Regions from separate parts of the Candidatus Marimicrobium litorale genome, predicted to be linked through region 1. Evidence: predicted binding sites of a transcription regulator. Region 1 holds the regulator's gene; the other holds the start of a gene.

Evidence for each region. The regulator LexA, encoded in region 1, represses DNA repair genes until DNA is damaged. The targets are predictions, from matches to a motif close to ACTGTNTNTANANACAGT.
Region 2: imuA (translesion DNA synthesis-associated protein ImuA) is a predicted target of LexA. The motif match lies at 3,543-3,560, and genes of this name have one in related genera.

What each region holds. Positions count from the first base shown of each region.
Region 1 is NZ_SHNO01000001.1:665,728-673,903, forward strand. Features, by position in the region: gene topA (type I DNA topoisomerase) at 1-2,108, shown strand, start outside; gene EYC82_RS03065 (hypothetical protein) at 2,216-2,461, shown strand; gene lexA (transcriptional repressor LexA) at 2,514-3,113, opposite strand; gene EYC82_RS03075 (DUF6763 family protein) at 3,273-3,590, opposite strand; gene EYC82_RS03080 (S-methyl-5'-thioinosine phosphorylase) at 4,018-4,761, shown strand; gene EYC82_RS03085 (CsiV family protein) at 4,789-5,718, opposite strand; gene mfd (transcription-repair coupling factor) at 5,711-8,176, opposite strand, start outside.
Region 2 is NZ_SHNO01000001.1:2,213,218-2,221,393, forward strand. Features, by position in the region: gene leuS (leucine--tRNA ligase) at 1-1,851, shown strand, start outside; gene EYC82_RS09850 (LPS-assembly lipoprotein LptE) at 1,852-2,427, shown strand; gene holA (DNA polymerase III subunit delta) at 2,427-3,443, shown strand; gene imuA (translesion DNA synthesis-associated protein ImuA) at 3,605-4,330, shown strand; gene EYC82_RS09865 (Y-family DNA polymerase) at 4,402-5,829, shown strand; gene EYC82_RS09870 (MBL fold metallo-hydrolase) at 5,840-6,865, opposite strand; gene EYC82_RS09875 (pyridoxamine 5'-phosphate oxidase family protein) at 6,983-7,549, opposite strand; gene EYC82_RS09880 (cupin domain-containing protein) at 7,583-7,981, opposite strand; gene EYC82_RS09885 (NAD(P)-dependent oxidoreductase) at 7,992-8,176, opposite strand, start outside.

The DNA.
Region 1 (8,176 bases):
TCGGTTTTATGGTCTCGCCACTATTGTGGTCCAAGGTGGCGCGGGGACTGTCAGCGGGACGTGTGCAGTCTGTTGCTGTTCGGCTCATCGTGGAACGTGAGCGGGAAATACGCGCTTTTGTGCCTGAGGAATTCTGGGAAATCCATGCGGACATCGCTACCGGGCAAGATGAGACCGTCCGGTTCCAGGTGCGCAAGCACAAGGGAGAAGAATTTCGACCTGACAATGGAGCAGAGACGCAAGCGGCCGTAGCGGAGCTTGAGGCGCTGCCGATGTCTGTGGTCAAGCGCGAGGACAAGCCGACACGCTCACGACCGACTGCGCCCTATATCACCTCTACGCTGCAGCAGGGCGCCAGCACGCGCCTCGGCTTTAGTGTTAAGAAGACCATGATTCTTGCCCAACGACTGTATGAGGCAGGCTATATCACCTACATGCGCACAGACTCCACCAATTTGAGTGCGGATGCGGTCGCGGCATGCCGGGCTTATATCGGTAAAAATTTCTCCGCGGATTATCTCCCGGCCGAGCCGCGACTCTATGCCTCAAAAGACGACGCACAGGAGGCCCATGAGGCGATCCGTCCCTCTAGTGTCAACGTGCTTCAGACGTCGCTGAAAGGCATGGAGCGCGATGCAGAGCGACTGTATGAGCTGATCTGGCGCCAGTTTGTCGCGTGCCAGATGCCTGATGCGCAATACACATCGACAACGATTACTGCCGGCTCGGGAGATTACCTCCTCAATGTGAAAGGCCGTATTATTCGCTTTGACGGGTTTACTCGCGTCCAGCCGCCTGCGGGTCGTAAAGAAGATGTTGTTCTGCCGGATCTGTCGGAGGGGCAAGTGCTTACCGTACAGGCGCTTGATCCCACCCAGCACTTCACCAAGCCCACGCCTAGATACGGCGAAGCCAAGCTGGTGAGCGAGCTGGAGAAGCGCGGTATTGGCCGGCCCTCGACCTATGCATCCATTATTTCGACCATTCAGGATCGTGGTTATGTCCGACTGGAGAATAAGCGTTTCTACGCAGAGAAAATCGGCGATATTGTGACGCAGCGTCTTCAGGGTAGTTTTTCCGAGCTGCTGGATTACGGTTTTACCGCTTCAATGGAAGAGCACCTCGACGAGGTGGCACAGGGTTCGCTTGAGTGGCACAAATTGCTAGATGACTTTTACGCCGAGTTCAGTGATCTGTTAGGACAGGCTGAACAGGGCGAGCCGGACGGAATGCAGCCCAATGAGCCCACCATGACGGATATTGCGTGTGCTAGCTGCCAGCGACCGATGCAGATTCGAACCGCGGGCACAGGCGTATTTTTGGGATGCTCAGGGTATGCTCTGCCGCCTAAGGAGCGCTGTAAAACAACGCTCAACCTCACGTCTGGTGATGAGGCGGTGCAAGAGGACGCGGATGATGAAGCTGAATCGCGCCTGTTACGCAGCAAACACCGATGCCCTCTGTGTAACACGGCCATGGACAGCTATCTGATAGACGAGACCCGCAAATTGCATGTGTGTGGCAATAATCCAGATTGTTCTGGCTTCGAGATAGAGCCCGGTAAATTCAAGATCAAGGGTTACGAAGGCCCCACGCTGGACTGTGACAAATGTGGCACCGAGATGCAGCTGAAGAACGGTCGCTTCGGCAAATATTTCGGTTGTATGTCGGAAAGCTGCAAAAATACGCGAAAATTATTGCGCAACGGGGAGGCGGCTCCGCCCAAGATGGACCCGGTTCCCATGCCGGAGCTAGAATGTCGCAAAGTGGAGGATCACTACATCTTGCGTGACGGGGCTTCGGGCCTGTTTCTTGCTGCGAGCCAGTTTCCAAGAAATCGAGAGACCCGGGCGCCGCTGGTCAAAGAGCTGTTGCCGCACCAGAGCGAAATCGACCCCAAGTACGCGTTTCTTTTCAGTGCGCCGGTTGAGGACGATGACGGCAATCCGGCGCAGGTACGCTTCAGTCGCAAGACCAAGGAGCAGTATGTCATGACGGAAAAAGGCGATAAGGCAACAGGGTGGAAGGCTTGGTATCGCGCTGGGAAGTGGGAAGAGGAAGTCAGTAAAAAGAGCAGCGGCAGTGCCAGAAAGAAGAAAAAAACCTGAAGTATTGAGACATGGTTCAAGTCCTGGCCAGTGGATACGGGACAGTGTTGGTTGGCCGCGGCACATGCTGCTAGAATAGGAAACACAGCAACCACAGGAGGCCATTTGTGGCTACGTCCCTATTGGAAATAGTTGATTGCGGAGACGGTGAATTTGTCCTGCAGCGCAGCGATGATGAAGATAATCCACTGGTGAGGATTTGTTTCTCGCAGGAGAGCCAAGCCTATATGATGGACAATACGCTGGAGGTCGCTAAAGCGATGATCCAGGCGGGCGTGCAGGCTGCCGCTGAAGCCTCCGAAATGGTTGATGGAGTCGAAGTGACTGCAGAGGCGCCGCCAGTACTTCACTAGTTTGCTGCATCAGAACAGCGCTGACACCGCGTAGCTTCAGCTTGGTCGCTATTTAATTCCGCCGTAAAACACCCACGCTCAAACCTTCAATAGCGAAATCCTGTGCCTTCAAATCTACTTTGATCGGGCTGTAATCCTCGTTTTCCGGCAGTAGGAGAAGGATATGCCGCTTGTTCGTCTTCTTAAGGCGTTTTACAGTCACTTCGTCATCGATGCGAGCGACGACGATGTCGCCATTGGCAGCGACAGGGGTGCTGTGGACAGCGAGCAGGTCGCCGTCGAAAATCCCGACATCGATCATGCTGTCACCGTGAACCGTCAGGAAATAGTCTGCCGAGGGTTTGAAGAAGCTGGCGGGCAACGCACAGTAGTCTTCGATATGCGCCTCGGCCAGGATAGGATTGCCCGCTGCAACACGGCCTATTATGGGAAGCCCCGATGAGGCGGGCAGACGAATGCCTCGCGACGTCCCAGCAATCATCTCGATAGCCCCTTTGCGGGCCAGTGCTTTGAGGTGTTCTTCGGCAGCATTGGCAGATTTGAAGCCAAGATGCTCTGCAATATTCGCTCGCGTTGGCGGGTAACCGGTATCGTCAATGTATTGTCGAATGAGATCGAGAACCTGCTGTTGCCGCTGGGTGAGTTTTTCCATGGCCGCTGCTCTGTTTATTTATACAGTATTGTAAGTATATACAGTTTGCGGTGGGATGCAAGCCCGATGGCGCAGCGTCAGCCTGTGTCCGCAGAGGATCTCCATGGGTCGGTAGGGTGCACACAGCGAATTCTCCGCCTCAAGGCGCTGGCTGCTCGTTCAGATGTCTTCAACGCCATACATAACGTCGGTCTCGATGGAGTTGATCGGGCTACACCACTCCTCGGGTTGCAGCGGTGCATCGGGGTCGCGTGTGTCGTGATCATCCAACTCGAAAGCGGCTCGCCAGTCCTCAGGTGCCTCTGCCTGCTCCAGTCGCATTTCCCGCCAGGCATCCAGATCGTATTCGGATACTTCACCGTCGAGATACTGAGTCTCGATGGTTAACTGATCTGGGTCCCAATCGATGACTTCAAACAACTCGTTTGTTTGTAAATCCTTGTACCAGGTGCCGGGGACAGGGCTCAGCATTTTCATTCGGATACCCCTCGGGGTGTATCAATGCGTGTTCATTCAACATATCACGCTGCGGCGTTCTGTCCACCGCGCGGCAGATCCGTCATGCCCAGCCCCGTAACAAGGCTTTTTCCTTGTCTATCATTTCTTTTCAAACAAGATCAGCTGCTTGCACTGAATTTGCAGAGTTGACTTAAATCCTATTTCGAATGTATATATCCGAAGGGGGCGGTCCCATGATTCGCACATGAATAAATTGTCTAAACAACAGGAAACATTTTGCCAAAAATAACACGTCTGACACACTGTAATAGTCCATCTGAGTTATTCGCTGACGGTGTCGCGCAGCCACTTCATCTGGTTTGTCCGAATGCACAGCAAGCGCTCTTGCTAATCGGCTCTCCAGCCACACTCATGATCGGGCGACCGGTGTGGGGGCCCAGTTAACATGCCGTCGATCGCGATCATCGGTGGTACCGGGGTGGCAGAGCTTGACGGTTTTGAGCGGATAGCAGAGCACCCGGTGAATACCCCCTACGGAGCGCCTTCGCGACCGATACAGGAGGGCCTGCTGGACGGGACAAAAATCTATTTTCTACAGCGGCATGGCAGTCCCGCGGCGATTCCGCCGCACAGCATCAATTACCGGGCAAACCTGTGGGCGCTGCAATCGTTTGATATCGACGCCATTGTGGCGATTAATGCAGTTGGGGGTATTTCTGCATCGATGAAAACAGGCCGACTGTTGCTGCCTGACCAGGTGATCGACTACACCTGGGGCAGAGAGCATACCTTTGACGAGGGGCAGGACGGCCATCTGTTACACATCGACTTTACTGAACCCTACGACTCTGCATTGCGTGATGACCTGCTCGGTGCTGCCGCTGCGGCGGGTATTGGACTCGAACCTCGTGGCGTGCATGGCGTAACACAGGGTCCTCGGCTGGAGTCGGCTGCGGAGGTGCAGCGCATGGCGCGTGATGGTTGCGATGTGGTGGGCATGACCGGGATGCCCGAGGCAGCACTGGCAAGAGAGTTGAATATTCCATACGCAGCGGTATGTATGGTGGTTAACGCGGCAGCGGGCCTCGGTGATATGCCCCTTACGCTCACATCGATGCGCGAGATTTTACAGCGCGAGGCGCAAGTCGTTGCATCACTGTTGCAAAGCTTCCTGCGGGGGCGAGCATAACCTGAGGCGGGGTGTGAGTTTGCTGCGTTACCGCGACGTGCCGGGCAACGGCGTGACCTTGATGACCAACCCGACCATTGGGTGGTCGATGTAATTGATTTCCGTGCTTCGCATACGGCGGATCTGCCGCAGGGTGACCGCATGACGGAAAGGGTAAACCGGTTCTTGCAGGACGTCCGGGTACACGGCCTGTGATCTATCATTGTCCTTCCAGTCATCAAGTGGTTGCGCTGGGGCAGCTAACGACGTGGTTGCATTCGTTGTCGTGGTGGGACTGTCGAGCGAATTGCTAAAGGCTATTCCTCCGGCAAGAGGGTCAGGTGCCCTAGTGAGATCCGCGCTGGAGGTGACAGGGCCCAGTGGCGGCGCGGGCATGCGCCAGTCGCTGTCAAGGTAGTCGCCCGATGTGTTCAGCCAGAGATCGGTTTTCAGGTACAGGTAGCGCGACACATACAACGTCACGGTGCCCTGCAGCCGGGTCCAGTATGCGTCATCTCCCGACGTGTCCAGTACGATAGGTATCGCCCTTGATTGCGGCCCTATAGGCATTAACCAGGCTTGATGGAAGAGGACGTCGTGGCGCTCCTCGCGGGCCAATCGCGCTGCCTCGCTGTTAAACTCTCGTTGGCTTGAGGGCAGCGTTGAAAATGGCATCGCAGACAAGGATGTTGGCACCGTTGCAGACGGTGCGATCCGACTGTGGGGTTGTTCGGCTGCCGATGGTTTGCCAGATGGCCGGGCGAGGGGGTGATCGGGCTCTATCAGGTAGGTTGTTTTGTCAGGGTAGGCGAGTGTCGGCAGTGCTTCCCATTCCTCCGCGTTGGCGCCGGCCGGATTGTCGAAAACCAGGATCTCGACACGATACCATTTGTCATTTTCGGCATGGGCAGCCAGCGCAGGCAGCAACAAGAGGCCGCCGAGCAGGAGGGAAAGTAGAGCAGCAAATGTTTTAACCATTGTTTTTCTCATTCAGATCGGCACAGAAGATATCCATTAGTTGTTCCATGTAGTCGTGTCGTGCTGTGATATCGGAGAGTTCCTTTTCAAATCTCAGTCGCGTTTCTCCTGCGAGTTTGAATGCCCGAGGATCTGACTGGACCAGCTTGACCAGGCTCAATGGATGAACCGGTGTTGTTTCTTTGAAATCGATACTACCACCCTCCAATCCGGCTTCGATAGTACGTATGCCGAGTGCCTGGGCTCGGATGCGCAGGTGCGACACCAGAAACAAATTTTTGACCTGCCCGGGTAGCAAGCCAAAACGATCTATCATTTCTACCTGCAGACTACGGAGCGTACTATCATCCGCAGCGGCGGCAATGCGCTTATACAATATGAGGCGACTGTTTACATCCGGCAGGTAATCTTCGGGGATCAGCGCAGGGGCATGCAGTTTTACCTCGGTACCCTGATCGAGTGGTGCGTCTGCATCCGGTATGTCTCCTCGCCTCAGTGAATCTACCGCTCGCTCCAACATATCCATATACATGGAAAAGCCGACGCTGTGAATCTGCCCGCTCTGCTCGTCTCCAAGTAACTCTCCCGCGCCACGAATTTCAAGGTCGTGGGTTGCCAGTAGATAGCCTGCACCGAGATCGCCTGCAGCCTCGATTGCCTCCAGTCGCTTTTGTGCATCCCGTGTTATGCCCGAGCGGGGAGGGGTGAGAAGGTAGGCATAGGCCTGGTGATGGGACCGCCCAACGCGGCCGCGCAACTGGTGCAATTGTGCAAGGCCGAACTTGTCCGCACGCTCGATAATGATCGTATTGGCGTTGGGAATATCGATGCCGGTTTCGATAATCGTCGTACACAGGAGCACGTGCTGCTGCCGGTGGTAGAAGCTGGACATGACCTGCTCAAGTTGGGACTCGCGCATCTGGCCATGTGCGACCGCAATGTTGATGTCCGGCAGTAATTCGCGCAGTTTCCGTGCCGTTTCTTCAATAGTTTTCACTTCGTTGTGGAGAAAATAGACCTGTCCACCCCTGAGCGTCTCCCGCAGTACCGCTTCCTTGATGAGTGCGACATTGTGCTCTCTGACGAAGGTCTTTATTGAGAGTCTTCTAGCCGGTGGCGTGGCAATGATTGAGAGGTCACGCAGGCCACCCAGTGCCATATTCAAGGTCCTTGGGATTGGGGTGGCGGTCAATGTGAGGATGTCGACCTCTGATCGCATCGCCTTGATGATTTCTTTTTGCTTGACGCCAAATCGGTGCTCCTCATCTATGATCAGGAGCCCCAGGTCGTGAAAGTGAAAGTCGCTCTGCAGTAATTTGTGCGTGCCAATCAGGATATCGATTTCTCCCGCGGCGGCTCTTGCCGTCACGGTGCGGAGCTCACTCGCTGATTTGAACCGTGAAATTACTTCAACGGAGATTGGCCAGCCGGCAAAGCGGTCATTGAATGAACCGAAATGCTGCTGGGCGAGCAGTGTGGTGGGAACCAACATCGCAACCTGTTTGCCATTACTGGTGGCGATGAAGGCGGCTCTCAAGGCCACCTCCGTTTTGCCGAAACCCACATCACCACAAACCAGTCGGTCCATAACGCCGTTGCTGGCCATATCCTTGATAACGGCGGCGATCGTATTTTCCTGGTCGGGTGTTTCCTCAAACGGAAATCCGGCACTGAACTGCGCGTATTCCTGCCCCCGTACCTCGAAGGAATACCCCTCTCGAGATTCACGTCTTGCGTAGACTTCCAGCAGCTGTGACGCCACGTCGCTGGCCTTTGCACTGGCTTTGCGACGGGCTTTTTCCCATTGTTCTGAACCCAATCTGTGGAGAGGCGCGTGGTCCGGGTCACTGCCGGCATAGCGGCTAACCAGATGTAGGGAGGAAACGGGCACGTAAAGTCGCGCGCCTTGGTCATACTCGAGGGTGAGGAACTCGGTGACTTGCGTGTCCACCTCTAACGTTTGCAGTCCAAGATAGCGGCCTACGCCGTGCTCAAGATGCACCACGGGCACGCCCTCACGGAGCTCGTTGAGTTCCTTGAAGGGAGAGGCAGGGGTAGTGTCATCTCCTCGGCTACGTCGCCTTCGCTGGGCGACTCTTCGCCCAAATAGCTGGGATTCACAGATTAGCGAGGGCGCATCCGGTCCGCTGTACAGGCCGCGATCAATGGGTGCTGTGGCGATTGCGAAGGGAAGTTTTGAGGCGATGAAATCGAACCAGTTTGCCACCTCTGGTGGATTCAGTTGTTCCGCGTGCAGGGATTCCAGAAGAATTTCTCGGCGTCCTGCTGATTCGGCGCATAGCAATACCGGCGCTTGCTGGCTCTCGAGGAAAGTAGCGAGTTGTTTGACAGAGCCGCCCCGGTCACTGCCTGCGAGGTCGGGGGGTGGCAGAATACCGGTCTCCCTGTGTACCGTGGCATCGGGGTTGTGGCGCAGCTCCAGCACTGCAAAATCCTT
Region 2 (8,176 bases), 1.5 Mb from region 1:
GATCTGGACCAGCTTGATCAATGGCCGGAACAGGTGCGCACTATGCAACGCAACTGGATAGGCCGCTCCGAAGGCGTTGAGCTCGATTTCAACCACAACGGTGAGTCGCTCACGGTGTACACCACCCGTCCGGACACGCTTATGGGCGCCACCTACATGGCGGTAGCCCCGCAACACCCGATCGCCCGACAGGCCGCTGCTACCAGCACCGTACTCGCTTCATTCATCGAGTCCATCGCCAACGTCAAAGTGGCCGAAGCCCAAATGGCCACCATGGAAAAACTGGGCATGGATACGGGACTGACAGCCACTCACCCTCTCACCGGCGAGCCAATACCGATCTGGGTCGCCAATTTCGTATTGATGAGTTACGGCTCAGGCGCGGTCATGTCTGTACCCGCACACGATGAGCGCGACCACGCCTTCGCATGCAAATATCAGTTGCCCATCGTGCAGGTGATCGACAAGCCCAAGTACAAATATGATGCCGACGTGTGGCAAGACTGGTACGCGGAAAAAAGCACAGAGACACGCACCATCAATTCCGGCGAATTCAACGGCAAGGACTTCGAAGAGGCCTTCGATAGCGTTGCCGACAAACTGCAGGAACTGGGCAAAGGCAAACGCACCGTTAATTATCGCCTGCGTGACTGGGGCGTATCACGCCAGCGTTACTGGGGAGCACCCATTCCCATCATTAACTGTGATGCCTGTGGCACGGTGCCGGTACCCGAGTCGGATCTACCGGTTGTTCTACCCACGAATGTGGCGTTCGAGGGAGTCGGCTCACCCATCAAGAGCATGCCCGAATTTTACGAAACTGAATGCCCGGCCTGTGGCGGCGCGGCAACTCGCGAGACCGACACTTTTGATACCTTTATGGAATCCTCTTGGTATTACGCCCGGTACGGCTGTGCGCAAAACGATAAAGCGATGCTGGATGCCGAGGCTGATTACTGGACTCCGGTGGATCAATATGTGGGTGGTATAGAACATGCCATTCTGCATCTTCTCTACTCCCGCTTTTATCATAAGTTATTGCGCGACGAGGGCCTGGTCAGCTCCGATGAGCCATTCACCCGGTTGCTGACACAGGGGATGGTGTTAAAGGATGGCGCCAAGATGTCAAAGTCCAAGGGCAACACAGTCGATCCACAATCCCTGATCGATCGTTATGGTGCCGACACTGTGCGCTTGTTCAGCATGTTTGCGGCGCCTCCAGAGCAATCTCTCGAGTGGTCTGACTCAGGAGTGGAAGGCGCCAACCGTTTTCTCAAGCGCCTGTGGAAACTTGGGGCGGCACACATCGGTGCCGGGGCGGCACCGGCACTGGACGTCGCTAAACTGGGTGATCAGCAGAAAGCCGTACGCCGAAAGCTGCATGAAACTATCGCCAAGGTGAGTGATGACTATGGGCGACGACAGACATTTAACACCGCCATCGCAGCGGTCATGGAATTGTGCAACGAGCTGGGCCGACTGGGCAGCGAAGACAATGACCGCGCCATCATGGATGAAGCCCTGCGCGGCATTGTTCTGATGCTGAGTCCGATTGTTCCACACATCTGCCACGCACTGTGGCGGGCACTGGGCGAGAGCGGCGATATCCTCGATCAACAGTGGCCGGTCGTAGACGAAAACGCACTGAGCCGTGACAGCGTCGAAATGGTCGTACAGGTAAAAGGGAAGGTTCGCGGCAAAGTGTCAGTTCCCGCTGATGCAGACCATGCCGCTATAGAAGAGGCCGCTCTGGCAGAGGGCAACGTAAGCCGCTTTGTCGAGGAACTCGGCGACTATGCTGTAAAGGTTGTACCGGGAAAGTTGATCAGTATTTTTCCGAGGAAAAAATAAATGCGACAGCGCCTCTCGAGTCACTCGGGGTATAACCTGTTTCGATCGGCCCTACTGCTGTGCGTTCTGACACTGTTAACCGCTTGCGGTTTCCAGCTGCGTGGCATTGGCGGACCCACTGTTCCCGACGAGTGGAAGAGCATGCAACTGGTCAGCAGTAATCCCAACAGCGAATTTAGTCGTGCGGTGTTCACGCGGTTTGCAATCAATGGGGTGCAGTGGCAAGAAGCAGGCTTCGCCAACTATCGACTCGACCTGGGGAATGAACAATTCAGGCAGAGCAACCTTTCCATCGGCGCCGACGCGCGGGTATCCGAGTTTGAACTTACGATGAGCGTCGCGTTCAGGGTCGTAGACGCCGAGGGTGAAATCGCCATGACATCCACCACCGTCACCGTAGTTCGGCAGATGGAAAACGACCCCCGCAACGTGGTCGGCAAGGAAGGCGAACTCCGCTTGCTGCAATCTGAAATGCGCAACGAACTGGCGGATAAAATTTTACGCCGCATCGGATTTTACGCCAGCAACCTTGGGAACACCGCTGCCGACTCCACGGCAGACGTTGCCCCACGATAATGCGTCTCTATCCAGAGAAAATCGCCAACCACCTACAACAACAACTGTCACCCGTATACCTGATCAGTGGCGACGAGCCGCTGCTGGTGCAGGAATGCTGCGATATGGTCAGGCAGAAAGCACGTGAGGCGGGCTGTACTGAGCGTGAAGTGATAGACAGCAGTGCCGCGGGCTTTAAGTGGCCGGACATACTGAACAGCGCTGCCAGCATGTCGCTCTTTGCCGAACGTAAACTCACCGAAATACGTATTCCCAACGGCAAACCCGGTAAGGAAGGAAGCGCGGCGCTCTGCGACTATCTTGAACTTGCCAGCGGCGATGACGTATTACTGGTAATTGCCGGTAAGATCGACAAGCAATCGGTTAACAGCAAATGGTATAAGGCGCTGGACAAGGCGGGGACAACTGTTCAGATCTGGCCAGTCAAATCTGCAGAGATGCCCCGCTGGCTGCAACAACGCGTGCGCGCGGCGAATATGGAGATCGACAGAGAGGCGCTGCAGCTACTTTGCGAACAGGTGGAGGGCAACCTGCTGGCCGCCGTACAGGAGATAGAAAAACTGAAACTATTGACGGACGATACACGCATCACCGTCAACACGGTGACCAATTCCGTCTCCAACAACGCCCGCTACAACCTGTTCGATATGACCGACAATGCGCTCAAAGGGGATGCAGCGGGCAGCTTGCGGATGCTGCACGGTCTGCGCGGTGAAGGTACGGAGCCACTGGTCGCCCTCTGGGCACTGACCCGTGAAATTCGCACGCTGTATGAGGCAAGAAGGGATTGCGACAAGGGACAAAAACCGCAACAGGCGCTCACTACCCGCCGCGTCTGGAAAAGCCGCATGCCGCTAATGCAGTCCGCCCTTTCGCGCCATAACAGCGACTCACTGTCGCTATTGCTGGAACAGGCCGCCCTCGTTGACGGCAACGTCAAGGGCTACGCCAGCGGCAACGCCTGGGACAATCTCGAGCAGCTTGTCACGTCGCTGAGCCATAACGCCGCCGCCTGATTCAACCGGCCTGCGCCCAGGGGAGCGGCACTGCCTCCCGTGGCAACACCCCCCGCATATACCACCACACCGCGCTTGCATTTCTGGATATACAGTACTACTGTATATATATACAGTATATTGGCCAAACTATCCCCCGGAGGTAAATCACCGTGAATGAGATGCTGGAACAGGTTATCAAGCGCAACGACACCTGGCGCGGCCGGCAGGATTATTTCCGGGCCGGAGGCGCTTCCGCCAACAGTAATCTGCACGGAGCGCAGGGTCTGCCCACCGGCTATTCAACGCTGGACGCCGAATTACGGCAGCAGGGCTGGCCTACAGACGGCATGGTAGAGCTACTGAGCGATGGCTGCGGAATGGGCGCCATGGGCGTATTCCTTCCGGCAATGGAGCAACTGAGCGAACAAGCCCGCTGGCAGACATTCATTGCACCGCCCTATATACCCTACGCCCCGCTGCTGGCGGCACGAGGCATTGATACAGGACAAATCTTAATGGTGCACCCTCGCAGCCGTGAGGATTTACTCTGGGCCACAGAACAGGCCCTGCGCAGTACCACCTGCAGCGCGGTGTTCAGCTGGCTGGGCGCGCAGGAATATCGCTACAGCGAATTGCGGCGATTACAACTGGCTGCCGCCGACAGCGACAGTCTGGCCGTATTGTTTCGCCCTAACCAGATACAAGGCCACCACACTCCTGCCAGCCTGCGTCTACAGATGCGCGAGTACCGCAAGGTGCGCATCCTCAAGCAGCGCGGTGGTCAACGGGTCATCGATGTCACACTGCCCCCGGAAGAAGACTCACCACAACAACCGCAGTTGTGGGAGCTGCCTCAAAACCCGGGAGCAGGCCAGCCCGCCGGAGCTGCCGAGTACCGAGCCTAGACCGTGCTGGACGGCCGTTGTGACACCACTGCATCAGAGCCTTCTCCTGATAGGCATCTGCGACTGCGTTTGTGAGCCTGTGGCTATGCCTGCGCTTTGACCAACTGCCTCTGCAATGCCTGGACCGCAATGAACGACAGCCAGTCGTAGTGCTGGCCGCACAGCGGGTCATCTGCGCCAACGACTGCGCCTCGGCACTGGGTATTCAACCGGGCATGGGCAGCGCCACCGTAAGGGCGCTGGCCGCGGATGAACCAGTGCGGCTGCTGGAAAGGGATGAACAGACTGAACAGAGCTGCATGCACCAGTTATGCAGTTGGGCCTACGGTATTACACCTACCCTGTGCACCTGGCAGGAGCACTGTCTGCAACTGGAAATCGGCGGATGCCTGACCCTATTCCGGGGCTTGCAACCCCTGCTCGCCGAAATCATCCGGGGGGTCAGCAGCAAGGGCTTCAGTATGCTCCAGGGACTGGCTCCCACGCCAAAAGCTGCCTGGCTGCTGTCCTTCGCCGATAAGGATTCAGCCATGGCGATAGATCAAGCGCTGGAGGAAAGACTCGCCCCCCTGCCACTGGATCACCTGGCAACCGTCACGCAAGGAATCGACTCCCTGCGCCGAGCCGGACTGCACACACTGGGCGATGTGCTGGCTCTACCACCCGCCTCTCTGGGTCGACGCTGCGGCAAAGCTTTTACCGACTTCCTGCAACAGCTGCTGGGGCAGCGGGACGACTTGCAGGTGAGCTTCACGCCCCCGGCAAGTTTCACGGACGCCGTCTGGTTTGGCTATGAGGTCAAGACCTGCGACGAACTATTGCCCGCAGTACAACAGCTGTTGCAGTCCCTGTGCCACTTCTTGCGCAATACCCAGCTGCGTACCAGCGAAGTTACATGGCAACTGGTCGGTGTCGACCACACACTGCTCGATCTGCGCGTGCGCAGCGCCAGCAGTCACAGCGACTGGGAAAACTGGTACCAACTCAGCTGTATCCACTTCGCTCGACTGCAACTGACAAACGGTGTGGAAGGTCTGAACCTAGACTGCCAGGACTTGCAACTTGGCCAGCAAGAAAGTATTGACCTGTTCAGCCCCCGCAACCAGCGTGAGCCCCTGGCGGCCCTGCTGGATCGCCTGCGCAACCGTCTCGGCCTGCAAGCGATCGAAACCGTCGACTGCCGTGACGAACACCTACCGGAATTCTCTGTACAGGTGGGCAACGAACTCACAGGGAGCAGACCTGGGCCGCGTAATCGATCAGCCCAGAGACCTTTCTGGTTAATGCCTCAACCAGTGCCCCTGCGCCAGCAAGGCGAAAGCCTTTACTGGAACGGGGTTCTCACATTGCACTACGGTCCGGAACGTATCGAGGATAACTGGTGGCGGCAGGCGGTAAGCCGCGACTACTACATCGCCGCTGACGCGGCGGGACAGCAGTACTGGCTGTTTCGCGATCGCCTGGAGCGGCGCTGGTATATCCACGGTGTCTTCGCCTAGCCCTAGCCTGTCACGGAAACAGCAACACAGGCTCAAAACGAGGCAACGTCATGAACTGTATTTCGGGGTTTGCTGCCGCCTTGTCGTACAGGAACGCTCGTGTCTCCTCTTCGTCACCAGACACCCATGCCACTGCTGTTACCGGCCCAAGAAAAGGGCCCCGCAGTGGGCCGGTCAGACTGTCGTAATGAATGGGCACAACCCGCGAGGCCGCGACCGTCTCTATTATTTCCCGCCAGTAACCCTCCCGGTAGGCCGGGCTTTGCGAACCCAGTCCGCCCACACCGAGAAACACCGTCTCCGCCTCCAGACCGCGCAGAGCATCTGGCACATAACCCGCGCTACCGACAATCAGCCAGCTGCCCGCCGGATGACTCACGTGCAATAGATATACTTTCCCAACGGGGTAATCAAACGCGGCAACAGGCGGCACCAGTGGCGCGTCAAGGCCCAGACTGCCCAGCCCCCGCTCCCGCACCATGGGGTCCGGGAATGCAAAGTGCCGGGACTCGATAGGCGTGATCTCAAAACGCCCCAGGTGAAACGGCTCGCGATCGACCAGTACCTGAATCTGCGACTCGGGCAAGCCCCAGCCACGACCGATATAAGCGGTCGTGTCAGACCCCATTAATACCGCGCCTGTGCGACGCGCCACTTCCGGTGCATCCATGGCGTGATCGTAATGAGAGTGAAGTGGGACTACCGCCGCCAGTGTGTCGACATCGTTTGCCGCCAGACCCCACTCAATAGCCGACAGGTCGGGCTCTATCTTGCCGAGCACTAATTGCAGGGGAGCGGGCCGAGAAAACCAGCCATCGGTCATCCATGCGGTTTCGCCGTCACTGAACAAGAGGGTCGCCGTGCCGCTGTACCTCACAGTCACCGCACCGGCGGACACATCCGGCTCACCGGGCACGGCCCAGTCAGGATTAACGGGTAAGGCCGTGTGATGGTTCAGGGCATAGGTAAATAAAAGCAGCACTGCAGCAACGCATACCAGCACTAGTATACCCACCAGCCTTACGCGTTTATTCAACAAATGTGTCCCATAGTTTCTGCAACAGGGGCTATATTTTCACGCCCGTCGGCCACGGCGCGAGCGCTCCTCATCACAGGCACCCCGCCGGGGAGGCGGCCCAGGGAGGCCTCACCTTCAGGGCTCCGCAGGATCTGTAACATCGGTGAAAATACCGGTATCGGCGCCGTTCAGGCTGTGCGTATTATTCTGCTCCCAATAGTCCTTAATACCTGATTCACCGTGATTAATCGCCCACTTTTTTAACGTGGGCCGCTCTCCACCATGCTCAAAAAACGGCACCGCATAGCCGCACGAAGTCTGCACCATCGACAGATTGACCACAAAAATCTGGCGCGCCCCCGGCGAATCGGGAAAGCGCGACAACAACGCCGACCACTGTTCATGGCGAGGGTGCACCACTATCGCCTGGCCATAGAGACGCAGTATCAGGGGCTGCTTGTCGAAGGAGCAGAACATCACTGTCATACGACCATTTTCGAGCACATGGGCAGCGGACTCGTTGCCGCTACCCGTGAGATTGAGCCAGGCAACCCGGGTGTCATCGAGAATGCGTAAACTGTCCATTCCCTTGGGAGAGACATTCACGTGACCGCTGGCACCGGCGGTGCCGACAAAGTAAATATGCTGCGCCTCAATAAACGCGCGATGCTTTCCATTCAGTGCGTCGAATTTTTCTGCCACAGGACTTTCCTCCTCTACTCCAGCCATGAATCATCAGCCGGAGTCCTTTTCACCTTCGATATCAATATACACGTCCGGCGTAAAAGGTGGCGAGCAAATCGCGAGGAATATCAAATCCGTTTGACCAACACTGGCGATGCGTTGACGAGTCAGCGGTGGAATGAGCACAACATCTCCGGGCACCACCTCCTGGGGCGGCATATCACCCACCTCCACGAGGCCACATCCTTGCAACAAAACATAGCGCTCTCCCGTATCGCGCAGCATGTGCCAACGTGTCGCCTCGCCGGGAGCAAGCCTGGCGCGTGCAATAGATACTGCGGCATCATCATCAGAGTTGGATAACTCCGTGATATAGCACCCTTCCTCGAAGAAGTATTCTTCAGCTACCGCTGATAACTTTACAGACACTGTCATATCGTTTGCTGTCACGAGTCCCTCACTAATACTGGATGATCGGCGCCTTGCGCAGCCACTTATCGTTATCGAGCATCTGCAGCATCGCGTGAGCACAGTCGGCAAACGAGATACTGGACAACCCACTGAACCGCAGGAAGCCAATACGGTAAGTGCCGCGTCGCGTCCCCTTTTTCATCTGCAGGGGACGTATGCCGACCCAGTCAATAT